Regions from separate parts of the Arthrobacter sp. SAFR-044 genome, predicted to be linked through region 2. Evidence: riboswitches for the same ligand, from Rfam matches in the RefSeq annotation. Region 2 holds a riboswitch; the other holds the start of a gene.
What was found. Region 2 has a riboswitch for cyclic di-AMP ahead of ACR65J_RS16745 (C40 family peptidase). Riboswitches for the same ligand answer to the same signal wherever they lie in the genome.

Region 1: linked by a shared signal. The riboswitch ahead of ACR65J_RS19260 (aggregation-promoting factor C-terminal-like domain-containing protein) and the one ahead of ACR65J_RS16745 (C40 family peptidase) in region 2 are both predicted to bind cyclic di-AMP.

The regions. Positions count from the first base shown of each region.
Region 1 covers NZ_JBPFDN010000016.1:82,155-88,060, forward strand. Annotated here, with positions in the region: gene ACR65J_RS19250 (bifunctional glycosyltransferase family 2/GtrA family protein) at 1-935, shown strand, start outside; gene ACR65J_RS19255 (glycosyltransferase family 39 protein) at 932-3,034, shown strand; cyclic di-AMP (ydaO/yuaA leader) riboswitch at 3,202-3,362, shown strand; gene ACR65J_RS19260 (aggregation-promoting factor C-terminal-like domain-containing protein) at 3,368-4,072, shown strand; gene ACR65J_RS19265 (glyoxalase superfamily protein) at 4,188-4,607, opposite strand; gene upp (uracil phosphoribosyltransferase) at 4,652-5,287, opposite strand; gene ACR65J_RS19275 (phosphatase PAP2 family protein) at 5,300-5,906, opposite strand, start outside.
Region 2 covers NZ_JBPFDN010000011.1:97,860-103,765, reverse strand. Annotated here, with positions in the region: gene ACR65J_RS16765 (DUF3027 domain-containing protein) at 1-463, shown strand, start outside; gene serC (phosphoserine transaminase) at 575-1,705, opposite strand; gene ACR65J_RS16755 (iron-dependent transcriptional repressor DtxR) at 2,002-2,703, shown strand; cyclic di-AMP (ydaO/yuaA leader) riboswitch at 2,820-3,049, shown strand; gene ACR65J_RS16750 (M23 family metallopeptidase) at 3,062-3,877, shown strand; cyclic di-AMP (ydaO/yuaA leader) riboswitch at 4,006-4,185, shown strand; gene ACR65J_RS16745 (C40 family peptidase) at 4,256-4,936, shown strand; gene ACR65J_RS16740 (NlpC/P60 family protein) at 5,100-5,867, shown strand.

The sequences.
Region 1 (5,906 bases), on a different contig from region 2:
ATCTGGCGGCCCTGCCTCCGTTGCTGGCTCCCCTGATTTCCGGACACTCGGACCTGGCCATCGGCACCCGGCTGACCCGCAACTCCCGGGTTGTCCGTGGACCCAAGCGGGAGTTCATCTCGCGCAGCTACAACCTGATGCTCCACTCGCTGCTGGCCGCCCGGTTCAGTGACGCCCAGTGTGGATTCAAAGCCATCCGTGCCGACGTCGCACAGCAGATCCTCCCCTATACCGTGGACAACTCCTGGTTCTTCGACACCGAACTCCTGGTCCTGGCCGAACGCTGCGGCCTGCGCGTCCATGAAGTTCCCGTGGACTGGATCGACGATCCCGATTCCAGCGTGGACGTATTCCGCACCGCGCTGGCCGACGTCCGGGGAATGGCAAGGCTCACCCGCGACCTGGTTTACGGCCGCGTCCCTGTTCCGGAACTCCGAGCGGCCCTGGCACGGGGTCCCCTTCCCGCATCGTCCCGGGCTGATGAACAGACCCTCCGCGGCAGCCTGTTCGGCCAACTGGTCCGGTTCGCCGCCATCGGCGCCGCCTCAACTATTGCCTATCTCCTGATTTTCCTGTTCTGCCGCGGCTTCATGGATCCGCAGCTGGCAAACTTCCTGGCGCTGCTGGTCACGGCCGTGGCCAATACCGGCGCCAACCGGCGCTTCACCTTCGGCATCCAGGGCGGCAACCGCGTCCGGCACCACTTCGAGGGGCTGATCGTGTTCGGCATCGGACTGGTGCTCACCTCCGGGGCGCTCGCCCTGGTCCACCGGACGACGACGCCTGACCGGTGGGCGGAAGTCCTCACCGTTGTGGCGGCGAACCTTGCGGCCACGGCAGTGCGGTTCCTGCTGTTCCGGCTCTGGGTCTTCCGGGGAGCCGGCAGCAAAAAGACCACAGACGCCACCACTTCCACAGAAACGGCAGCATCATGACCTCCACCATCTCAGCGGCCGGCGCCGGCTCAGCTGCCGCCCCGCAGCCCTCCACGTCCAGCAGCCCGGCCTTCGGGGCCGGGGCTGCAAAACCCGGTCCGGGCTGGGCACGCCACGCTTTCGGCGGCCAACCGCGCTGGGTGCGGCCCTCCGCCGCCGCGCTCCTGGTGGCCACTGCGGTCCTGTACCTGTGGAACCTCGCAGCCACGGGCTACGGCAACTCTTTCTACGCGGCGGCAATCCAGGCAGGCACCAAGGACTGGACCGCATTCCTCTTCGGATCGCTCGACGCCGGAAACGCCATCACCGTCGACAAGCCGCCCGCCGCACTGTGGATTCCCGCGCTGGCCGGCCGGATCTTTGGGTTCTCGCCGCTGAGCATGCTGGTGCCGGAGGCATTCATGGGCGTGGCCGCCGTCGGCTTCCTCTACCTGGCGGTCAAGAGGGTTTCCGGACCCGCGGCAGGCCTGCTGGCCGGCGGCGCCCTGGCCCTGACGCCCGTGGCTGCGCTCATGTTCAAGTTCAACAACCCCGACGCCATGCTCACCCTCTGCCTGGTACTCGCGGCATACTTCACCACCCGGGCCATTGAACGGGCGGGCTGGAAGTGGCTGGTTGCTGCAGGAGCCGTGATCGGCCTGGCGTTCCTCGCCAAGATGCTGCAAGGCTTCCTGATCGTTCCGGCGCTGGGACTGGCCTACCTGTGGGCTGCCCCCACCTCGATCAGCCGCCGGCTGGGGCACCTCATGGGCGCCCTGGGCGGCATCATTATGGTGGCCGGCAGCTACATCGCCCTTTTCCAGCTGACGCCGGCCTCGGCACGGCCCTACATGGCCGGCTCCACCACCAACAGCTTCCTGGAACTGACCTTCGGCTACAACGGCCTGGCCCGCATCACCGGCTCAGGCGAAGGCATGCCCGGCGGCGGGGCGGGAGGCGCGGCCGGCGGACCCGGCGGTTTCGGCGGGGGCAACAGCGGATTCGGCGGGGCGGCAGGGCTGCTGCGGATGTTCGGCACGAGCTTTGGCGGCGAAGTGTCGTGGCTGCTGCCCGCCGTCCTCGTCCTGCTGGTGGCCGGCCTGTGGTTCACCCGGCGGGAAGCCAGAACCGCCATGGGCCGTGCGTCGCTGATCCTGTGGGGCGGCTGGCTCCTTGTCACCGCGGGTGTCTTCAGCTTCATGAGCGGCATCGTGCACCCCTACTACTCTGTGGCGCTGGCGCCGGCGATCGCAGCCCTCATTGGCATCGGTGCCGTGGAACTCTGGCGCGGCCGCTCCTACTGGCCAGCCAGGATTGTCCTGGCTGCAACCGTCCTGGGCACCTCCATCTGGTCGGCAGTCCTCCTGGGCCGCGACGCGTCCTGGCTCCCCTGGCTGCGCGTCGCCGTCATCGTCCTCGGCGTCCTTGCCGCCGCCGGCATCCTGCTCCGTGTTGACGCGCTTGGCACCGGACGGTTCCGGCGCGCGGGTGCTGCCGCCGTCGTCGTCGTATCCCTCCTGGCCGGCGGACTTGGGGCGGGTGCCTGGACCCTCGCCACCGCAACGTCCGCACATTCAGGTTCCATTCCGACGTCGGGGCCGGCGGGCCCGGCGGCAGGCGGCTTTGGAAACCGGGCGGCAGGTTTCCGCGGCGGCCGCGCCGACGGCACGGACGCGGCCACCGGAACGAATGGGTTTGACCCCGCAAACCGAATTGATGGCGCACCGGATGCAGCCGGCGGAGCCGCTGGTCCCGGAGGAACCGGCGGCGGCCCCGGTGAAGGAACCGCCGACGCCGCGGTCACCGCATTGCTGTCATCCACCACGACCAAATGGTCCGCGATCGTCAGCGGCGCCAGCCAGGCAGCCAGCCTGGAACTCGCTACCAACACCAACGTCATCGCACTGGGCGGCTGGAACGGCGGAGACCCGTACCCCACCCTCGCCGAGTTCCAGGACATGGTGTCCAAGGGCGAGATCGGGTACTACATCCAGGCCGGCGGCATGGGCGGAGGCGGCATGGGCGCCCGCGGCGGCAACTCGGAGGTGGCAGCCTGGGTCCAGGCCAACTTCCAGGCCCAGACTGTGGGCAACTCCATCGTTTACCAACTCGCAAAGTAGGATGCACCGATAGCCTCCAGGCTCGAACGATCCCGGCAAGCGGTGCAAATCGACGCGCTGCTTGCCGTGACTTCTGTTACCTAAATGTGACTTTGGCTTAATCTTCCTGTACCGTCGATTGGGTGCGGCCCCCGTTCGGGCCGCATATCCCGGGTTGACGCCAAGCTCTGCCGCTTCCCCTGGATTCCGATTGAGCAACGGCAGAGGCGGGGGACCCACCGTCCCGGGCAATGAATGCCCTTGGGGTTAAGCACGTACGTGATCTTTCCGTACGGCCGGATGCCCTCATCCGAACCCGACAGCTAACTCCGCAGGTGTGAGAGGCGATCAATCATGTCCAAAAACACGGCAGAACCATGCCTGCCCGCTAAACACCGGGCCAAGCAAGCGGCAAAGAAAACCACCCTGGGCCAGCGCGCCGCCGTCCTTGCAGCATCGTGCGCGGTGCTGGTTGGGGTAGGCGCGGCCGGGCAGGCCACCGGCAGCATGACCCCGGTGTCATCCACCGAGTCAAGCACGGCAGCGTCCGACGCCCAAATGAGCATCGAGAAGAGCGAGATCCGCTCCAACCCTGTGGAGAGCCCCGCTCCCGCCGCAATCGCCGTAGCACCGCAGGCGGCCGAACCGGCTCCCGCAGCGGCACCTGCCGCCCCCGCGCCGGTCGCGCCAGCCCCGGCACCTGCACCCGAGCCCGCCCCCGCACCTGAGCCGGCACCCGCCGTCGCGGTCAACGATCCCGCCGGTGCCCAGGCTTACGCCGCCAGCCAGTTGGCCACGTACGGCTGGGGACCGGACCAGATGCAGTGCCTGCAGACGCTGTGGACCAAGGAATCGGACTGGACCACTACGGCCACCAACCCCAGCAGCGGTGCGTACGGCATCGTCCAGTCCCTCCCTGCTGAGAAGATGGCCAGCTCCGGCGCCGACTACCTCACCAACTACCGCACGCAGATCAACTGGGGCCTGAACTACATCAAGCTCAGCTACGCCTCCCCGTGCGGCGCCCTGGACTTCCACCTGGCGCACAACTGGTACTAGGCACTGCTCGCCTGCGGCGGTGAGCTGAAGGGGCACCTTCCGCTGAGCCTCCCAGGCAGCAACCGCGGCCCGCATCCATCCGGATGCGGGCCGCGGTGCGTTGAGCTGCAGCGTGTTAAGTCGCCGGGGTTTGGGTCTCGGTGCTCTGGGCTGCGTCAGGCCCGGCGTTCCGCCACGGGATGTACTGCACAGCCCACTTATTGCCGTCCGGATCGGCGAAGTACACGAAGTGGCCCCAGTCCTGCACGTCAACGTCGCTGACATCCACGCCGTTGTTTTTCAGGTAGTCGTGGGCGGCATTGATATCGCTGACCACCATCTGAAGGGTCGATCCCGTACCGGGCGGGGCGTCCGAAAGACCCTCGCCGATGCAGATGGAGCAGGCCGAACCCGGCGGGGTCAGCTGCACAAAGCGGATGTCGTCCGACGGCCGCTCGTCGTAGTCGGCGTTGAAGCCCACCTTGTTGACGTAGAAGTCCTTGGCGCGGTCAACGTCGGACACGGGGACAAACACAAGTTCGAGTTTCCAGTCCATCCGCACAGGCTAGCGGCGCGGCCCGGTCCAAAAAAGGGGGAACGCTACCCTGCGATGCCGTAGAGGCGGTCTCCCGCGTCGCCCAGGCCGGGAACGATGTAGGACTTCTCGTTGAGCTTCTCGTCGATGGAGGCCAGGACGATGTGCACGTTGGCCCCGGACAGCTCCTCCTCCAGCCGGGCCAGGCCCTCAGGCGCGGCCAGCAGGCAGATGCAGGTAACGTCCGACGCGCCCCTCTTGAACAGGAACTTGATGGCCTCGCGCAGGGTGCCGCCGGTGGCCAGCATGGGGTCCAGGACGAACACCTGGCGGCCGGTCAGGTCCTCCGGCAGGCGCTCGGCGTAGGTAATGATGTCCAGCGTTTCCTCATCCCGGGCCATGCCCAGGAAGCCTACCTCCGCGGTGGGGACCAGCTTGGTCATGCCTTCCAGCATGCCCAGGCCTGCGCGCAGGATGGGAACCACCAGCGGAGTGGGCTTGGTGAACGCCGTGCCAATGGTGGTGCTGACAGGCGTCTCGATGGTGACAGGCTCGGTGCGGACCTCCCGCGTGGCTTCGTAGGCCAGCAGGGTCACCAGCTCTTCCGTCAGCTGGCGGAAAACCGGCGACGGCGTGTTCTTGTCCCGCAGGACGGTGAGCTTGTGGGCGACCAGGGGGTGGTCAACAACGAGAGTACGCATCCCCCAAAACTATCATCCGGCCGTGTCCTTGTTTTGGCTGCCTCGGGCGTGCTCCTTGCCGCCGTCGTGGTGGTGGTGCACTTCCTCGGCAACCACATCACGGACAATCGGATGGTCGAATGACGGCGCCGCCCCGGCGTGCTCCCGCCGGCGGACCAGGTGGAACAGCCTGTGCGCCAGGATCACCACGCCCACCCAGGTCAGCCCCAGCAACCATCCGGCCATGACGTCGGTCAGCCAGTGGTGGCCAAGGAAGACGCGGCTCAGCCCCATGGCGATTATGAAGATCGTGCCCGCCGTGATGGCCGTGACGCGCACCAGCACGGCCTGGAACTGGAGGCAGACCAGGTAGACCACCAGGCTGATCACTACCGTGGTATTCAGGGTGTGGCCGCTGGGGAAGGACGGCGAATCCTCATAAGGGGGCACCGCGTCCGCGTGGTCCGGGCGGGTGCGGCCCACCAGTTTCTTGCCGAAGGTGGTGGCCATGATGGAAACTCCCGCCGCACCGCCGATCAGGAGGAGCGGGCGCCAGTTCCGGCTGAGGAACGTCAGCCAGGCAGTGAGGATGCTGGCAAGGATGGGCATGCCGACGCCGCCGCCTATGTTGGTGAAGCCG
Region 2 (5,906 bases):
GTGGCGCACGGGCAAGCCGGATGCTTTCCTGGCTGCTGCGGTGGACACTGCCCGGGCCGCCGTGGAGGGCATCACGCCGGCGGCGACCGTCGGCGCGCACCTGGCGGCCAAGAGCGAGGGCGACCGGCTGGTCACGCACCTGTTCGAGTCCAGGCTGCCCGGTTACGCAGGATGGCAGTGGTACGCGGTATTGACCCGCAACTCGCGCTCCAAGGTGGTCACCGTCAACGAGCTGGGCCTGCTTCCATCCGAGGATTCGATCCTCGCCCCCGAGTGGGTGCCGTGGGCCGAACGCGTCCGCCCCGAGGACCAGCAGCAGGAGGAGGACCAGCAGCAGGAGTCCGAAGCCGACAGCGGGGAAGCAGCCGCCCCCGAAGCAGCCCGGCCTGCAGCGGACGGCCAGGAAACAGCGGAAGCGGCGGAGGATTCCACGGACGACGCCGGCACGCAGCCGGGAGCCTGACCGCACCTTTGCCGGGAAACCGGCCAGCCCTTGCGGGCGACAACGAAAACGGCGCCGTCCGGGAAGAACCCGGGCGGCGCCGTCGTACGTTACCTGTAGCTGCTGCCGTACCTACTTGCGCAGCTCGCCCACAACGTAGTCGATGCTGGACAGCAGGGCGGAGACATCGCTGGGCTCGATGGCCACGAAGGTGGCGATGCGGAGCTGGTTGCGGCCCAGCTTCCGGTAGGGCTCAGTGTCCACGACGCCGTTGGCGCGCAGGACCTTGGCAACAGCCGCGGCATCAACCGACTCGTCGAAGTCGATGGTGGCGATGACGTTGGAGCGTTCCTCCGCCTTGGCCACGAACGGGGTGGCAAAGTCGGAGGCCTCGGCCCAGCTGTAGATGCGTCCGGCCGAGTCAGCTGTGCGCGCTGCGGAAAAGTCCAGGCCGCCGTTGGAGTTCAGCCACTGGACCTGGGCGTCCAGCGTGACCAGCGTGGACAGCGAGGGCGTGTTGTACGTCTGGTTGAGGCGGGAGTTGTCGATGGCGGTCTGGAGATCCAGGAAATCCGGGATCCAGCGGCCGCTGGCCTTGATCCGTGCAGCACGCTCGATGGCGGCGGGGGAGAACAAGCCAAGCCACAGGCCGCCGTCGGAAGCAAAGTTCTTCTGCGGGGCAAAGTAGTAGACATCGCTCTGTGCAACGTCCACGTCCAGGCCGCCGGCCGCGGAGGTGGCGTCAACCAGGACCAGGGAGCCTTCGTCGGCTCCGGCTACCCGCTGGACCGGGGCGGCCACGCCGGTGGAGGTCTCATTCTGCGGCCAGGCGTAGACGTCCACCCCGGCCTCTGCCCGGGCTGCAGGGCGCGTGCCCGGCTCTGACGTGATAATCGAGGAGGCATCCAGGAAGGGCGCCTTGTTGGTGGCCGAGGCGAACTTGGAGCCGAACTCGCCGAAGGACAGGTGCTGGGCCTTCTTCTCGACGAGCCCGAAGCTCGCGATGTCCCAGAACGCCGTGGAGCCGCCGACGCCGAGGACTACCTCATAGCCCTCCGGGGCGCGGAAGAACTGGTTCAGCCCTTCCCGGACCGATCCAACCAGGTTCTTGACGGGCGCCTGGCGGTGGGACGTGCCGAGGATGGTCTTGGACGCTGCTGCCAGGGCATCGATCTGTTCCTGGCGGACCTTTGACGGGCCGGCGCCGAACCGCCCGTCCTTGGGCAGGAGGTCGGCGGGGATCGTGATGCTGGTGTCGCTCACAGGTGCTCCAATTCGGCGGGGACGAAAGCTTTGGTCCGGACGGGCGGGTTAAAGGTGGCCGGTGGCGCGCAGTGGCTGCGCAACAGGGCCTTCCCCATTCTGCCTGAATGGCAGTGGGGGCGGGAGCCGGAGGGATCAAAGTCCAGACAATGAGACGCGCCGCACGCTGTCAGGCTGCCCGGGGCGCGGCTATTCGGACAAAGTCAAAATAGGCTAAGCTGGCCCCCGGACTACCTCGCGGCAAGAGGCGATACGGTGGGACAACGCAAGGTACTGCGCTCGAGGAGCTGAGCTGGATGACGGATCTGATCGACACTACGGAGATGTACCTCAGGACCATCCTGGAGCTTGAGGAAGAGAACATCGTTGCCCTCCGGGCCCGTATCGCCGAGCGCCTGCGCCACTCGGGCCCCACCGTGTCCCAGACCATCGGCAGGATGGAACGCGACGGACTGGTTGTCGTCTCCGGTGACAGGCACCTGGAACTCACGGATACGGGCCGCAAGCGGGCCACCGAAGTCATGCGCAAGCACCGGTTGGCCGAGCGCCTGCTGGCCGACGTCATCGGACTGGACTGGGCCTACGTGCATGACGAAGCCTGCCGCTGGGAACATGTCATGAGCGAGCGTGTTGAGCGGCGCATTTACGAGATGCTGGACCATCCCACGGAATCGCCCTACGGCAACCCGATCCCCGGCCTCGCGGCGCTGGGCGGACAGCCGGCCACCGGGTTGGCCGACGGCGCCATCAGCCTGGTCGAGGCAATGAAGAGTTATGCGCCCGCCTCCGTGGTGACCATCAGCCGGTTGGCGGAACCGATCCAGGTGGAACCGGAACTGCTGGCGCAACTGGACGAAGGCGGAATCCGGCCCGGGGCTGCCGTAGGCCTGGAGCGCGTGGGGGATTACATCTCCGTGCGCGTCTCCGGAATCGAAGGCGCACTGGAGCTCCCGCCCGAGGTTGCAGCCCACGTTTTTGTCGCCATGCGCCGGTCCTGAGGCGGGCCCTATAGCCCAGCGCCGTCGTTCCACGCAAAGATAACGGAATTGTTACCTAGGGTCTTAAGGCCCTATAGTGGAACCAATCGTTGATACTTAAGCGTTACCCGATCCGGAGCCGAGCTCTGCCAGCGGATCGGGTGCACGAGTCGTTACTGGCAGAGGCGGGGGAACCACAAACGGCAGCGGGGGGCTGCCTTGGGGTGAAGTCCGTCAGCAGCAAGCCTCTCCAGTGAAGGATTCTTCCGGGAACACCCCTGTGCAGAAGCTTGCCCTGACGGGCCGGGTCTTTGATCTCTCTGACCCGAATCCGACAGCTAACTCCGCAGGCTTTTCCAGAGAGGAACCCTTCTTGACCATGCAGACCTCCCGGGGCCGGCGCCGCGCGGCCGGCACCCCTTCGGCACCCCGGGTTGTCGAAGATGTCGCAGCGGAGCGCCCCCGTGATCTGCATCGCGACGCGCGCCGGCGCCGGGGTCCGTTCCGGCAGGTGACGGAGTTTGCCGCCGCCAGCGGTATCGGCCAGAAAGCTGGAATCGCCCTGGCCGCCACCGGCCTGGTGCTGACGGTCACGGTGCCCGCCACCAGTCCTGTCATGGCAACGGACGCGTCAGGCAACGCGCCGTTGGCGGCCTCCGCCGTCAGTCCCCAGATTTCCGCTGATATCGGGGCCCAGATCGACTTCAGCCGCTCAGCCGTAGTGACCCAGGCCGACCCCGACGGGAAGCTGAAGCAACTCCTGAGCGCCCAGTCCGCCGGTTCCGTAACGCGGGCCGCGTCGGCCGGTACCCTGGCCGCGCCGCTGGCCTCGCTCACCACTGCGTCACCCTTCGGTTACCGGGTGAGCCCGATCACCGGTGGCTCCGGGGACTTCCACCGCGGCCAGGACTTCGTGGCCCAGTGCGGAACCTCCGTCCTTGCTGCCGCGACGGGCACCGTGACCTTCGCGGGCTGGCACCAGTTCGGCGGCGGAAACCGGGTGGTCATCGACCACGGCAACGGGCTCGAGACTACCTACAACCACCTGTCGTCCTTCAACGTCAAGGTGGGCCAGACGGTCTCCCGGGGCGACGTTGTGGCGCTCAGCGGCACGACAGGGGCGTCCACCGGCTGCCACCTGCACTTCGAGGTGCAGGTCAACGGCGAAGTGGTCGACCCGATGGGCTGGCTGTAACCAAATGATTGACCACTCTCAGATCGCATCCACGCGCTGTGACCTGAATGTGACATTGAAAGAAAACTGCTGTACCGTCTAACTCGCGTCAACTTTTCCGAAGTTGACGCTCTTGAGTGGATTGCCTAACTCTGCCACCGCTCAAGGTCCGTTCGCATTTCATCGTCTGGCAGGGGCGGGGGAACCAATTTTGGCCTTCACGTTCAGAAGGCCTTGGGGTTAAGTCACGAGCTTCCCAGGAAGCAGTGTGGCCGGGTGACTCCCATCCGAATCCGACAGCTCACCTCGCAGGCATTGGGAGAGGCTACCTTCGTGTCTTCACGCCATAATTCTGCGCGCCACCGTGCGCAAACGGTTCGCACCAGCCCCTTGGACGCCGTGTCCAAGGCCGTGAGTGCAAATGCCGGGCCCGTAGGCCGCCAGGCTGCCGTTGTGGCAGCGGCGTCGGGCCTCATCCTGAGCATGGGCCTGCCGGCCACCGCAGCAGACACCACCGCTGGTGTCTCTGCCTCCACCGAGTCCGGTTCGGCCCAGACGGCCCTCGCTGTCACCGCCGCCCCGACGGCCACGGTTTCCTTCGAGCGCCCCGTCGTCAAGACCACCGCCGCTCCAAAGGTGGAAGCGGTGCGTACCCAGTCCACCGCTACGGCCGAACGCGCTGCCACGGCCACCGCAGGCCAGGACGCTGCCCCGGCCGCGAAAGCCGCAGAGACCGTATCCGCGGCAACGTCCGGCATTGCAGCCATCGCCTACACCGGCATCGGACACTCCTACGTGTGGGGCGGCACCAGCCCCGTCACCGGCTGGGACTGCTCCGGGTTCGTTCAGTGGGTTTACGCCCAGGCCGGCATCAGCATCCCCCGCACCAACGCGTGGAACATCATGACCCCCACCTCCACCCCGCAGCCTGGCGACGTTGTCGTCCAGAACGGCGGCGCGCACGTGGGCATCTACGTCGGCAACGGCATGATGATCAGCGCACTCAACCCGTCCCAGGGCACGCTGCTGCACTCGCCTGCAGCCACCGGTACCTCGTCGTACTACCACCTCAACAAGTAGTTCTTGGACTTCATGCTCCAAGGGCTATTTCTTTGCCCAAAGCCTTTTCGCTAGAAACCACATCCCCGTTCGGGATGCGCCGGCGTACCCCCAAGATGCCGGCGCGTCCAGTTCCCTTTGCCTGCCTACACGCGGTCCGAAGGAAAAACGAAAGAGAGAACTCATGACGACTCGTGCTACCGCACGGCACCGCGCCGAGGTCACCAAAACCAACTCGATCGCAATCATTGCCAAAGCTGTCAGCGACAACGCCGGTGGCATGGGCCGCCAGGCTGCTGTTATCGCCGCGGCTTCCGGCCTGGTCCTGACCAGCGGAATTGCTGCGAACGCTGCCGACGCCAACGTCAAGCGCGATTCCGCTCCGGCATCCCAGCTGGAGGTTGAATCGGTCGTTGATGCTCCTATCTCCGCGGCTTCCACCATCGCCATCAGCTACGAGAAGCCTGCCGTCACCACCACGCCGGCTCCCGTCGCCGAGCCTGAGCCCCAGGTGGAGGTGCAGGAGGCTGCACCTGCTGCCCAGCCCGCTGCCGCTCCCAAGGTCACGGCCAAGGTTGCCACCGCTGCTGCTCCGGCTGCTCCTGCAGCCCAGGCTTCCGCGAGCGGGAAGGGTGCAGCCATTCTCTCCGCCGCCTATGCCCAGCTTGGCGTGCACCAGGACTGCACCATGCTGGTGACCAACGCCTTGGCCGCCGTTGGCATCCACTTCCATGACTGGCCTGCCGGCTACCTGTCACTGGGTGACACCGTGCCCATGTCCCAGGCCCAGCCCGGCGACCTCCTGTACTACGCTGATGGCGGCGGCGGCATGGCCCACATTGCCGTCTACGCCGGAAATGGCATGGCCGTGCACGGCGGCTACAACGGCAACGACACCGTGGTCTTCAGTGCCAATGTTGGTTCCGGACCCGTTGCCATCCGCGTAAGGTAACATTTTTCGTGCCGGCCTGAACCAGCGTCGGCCACGAAT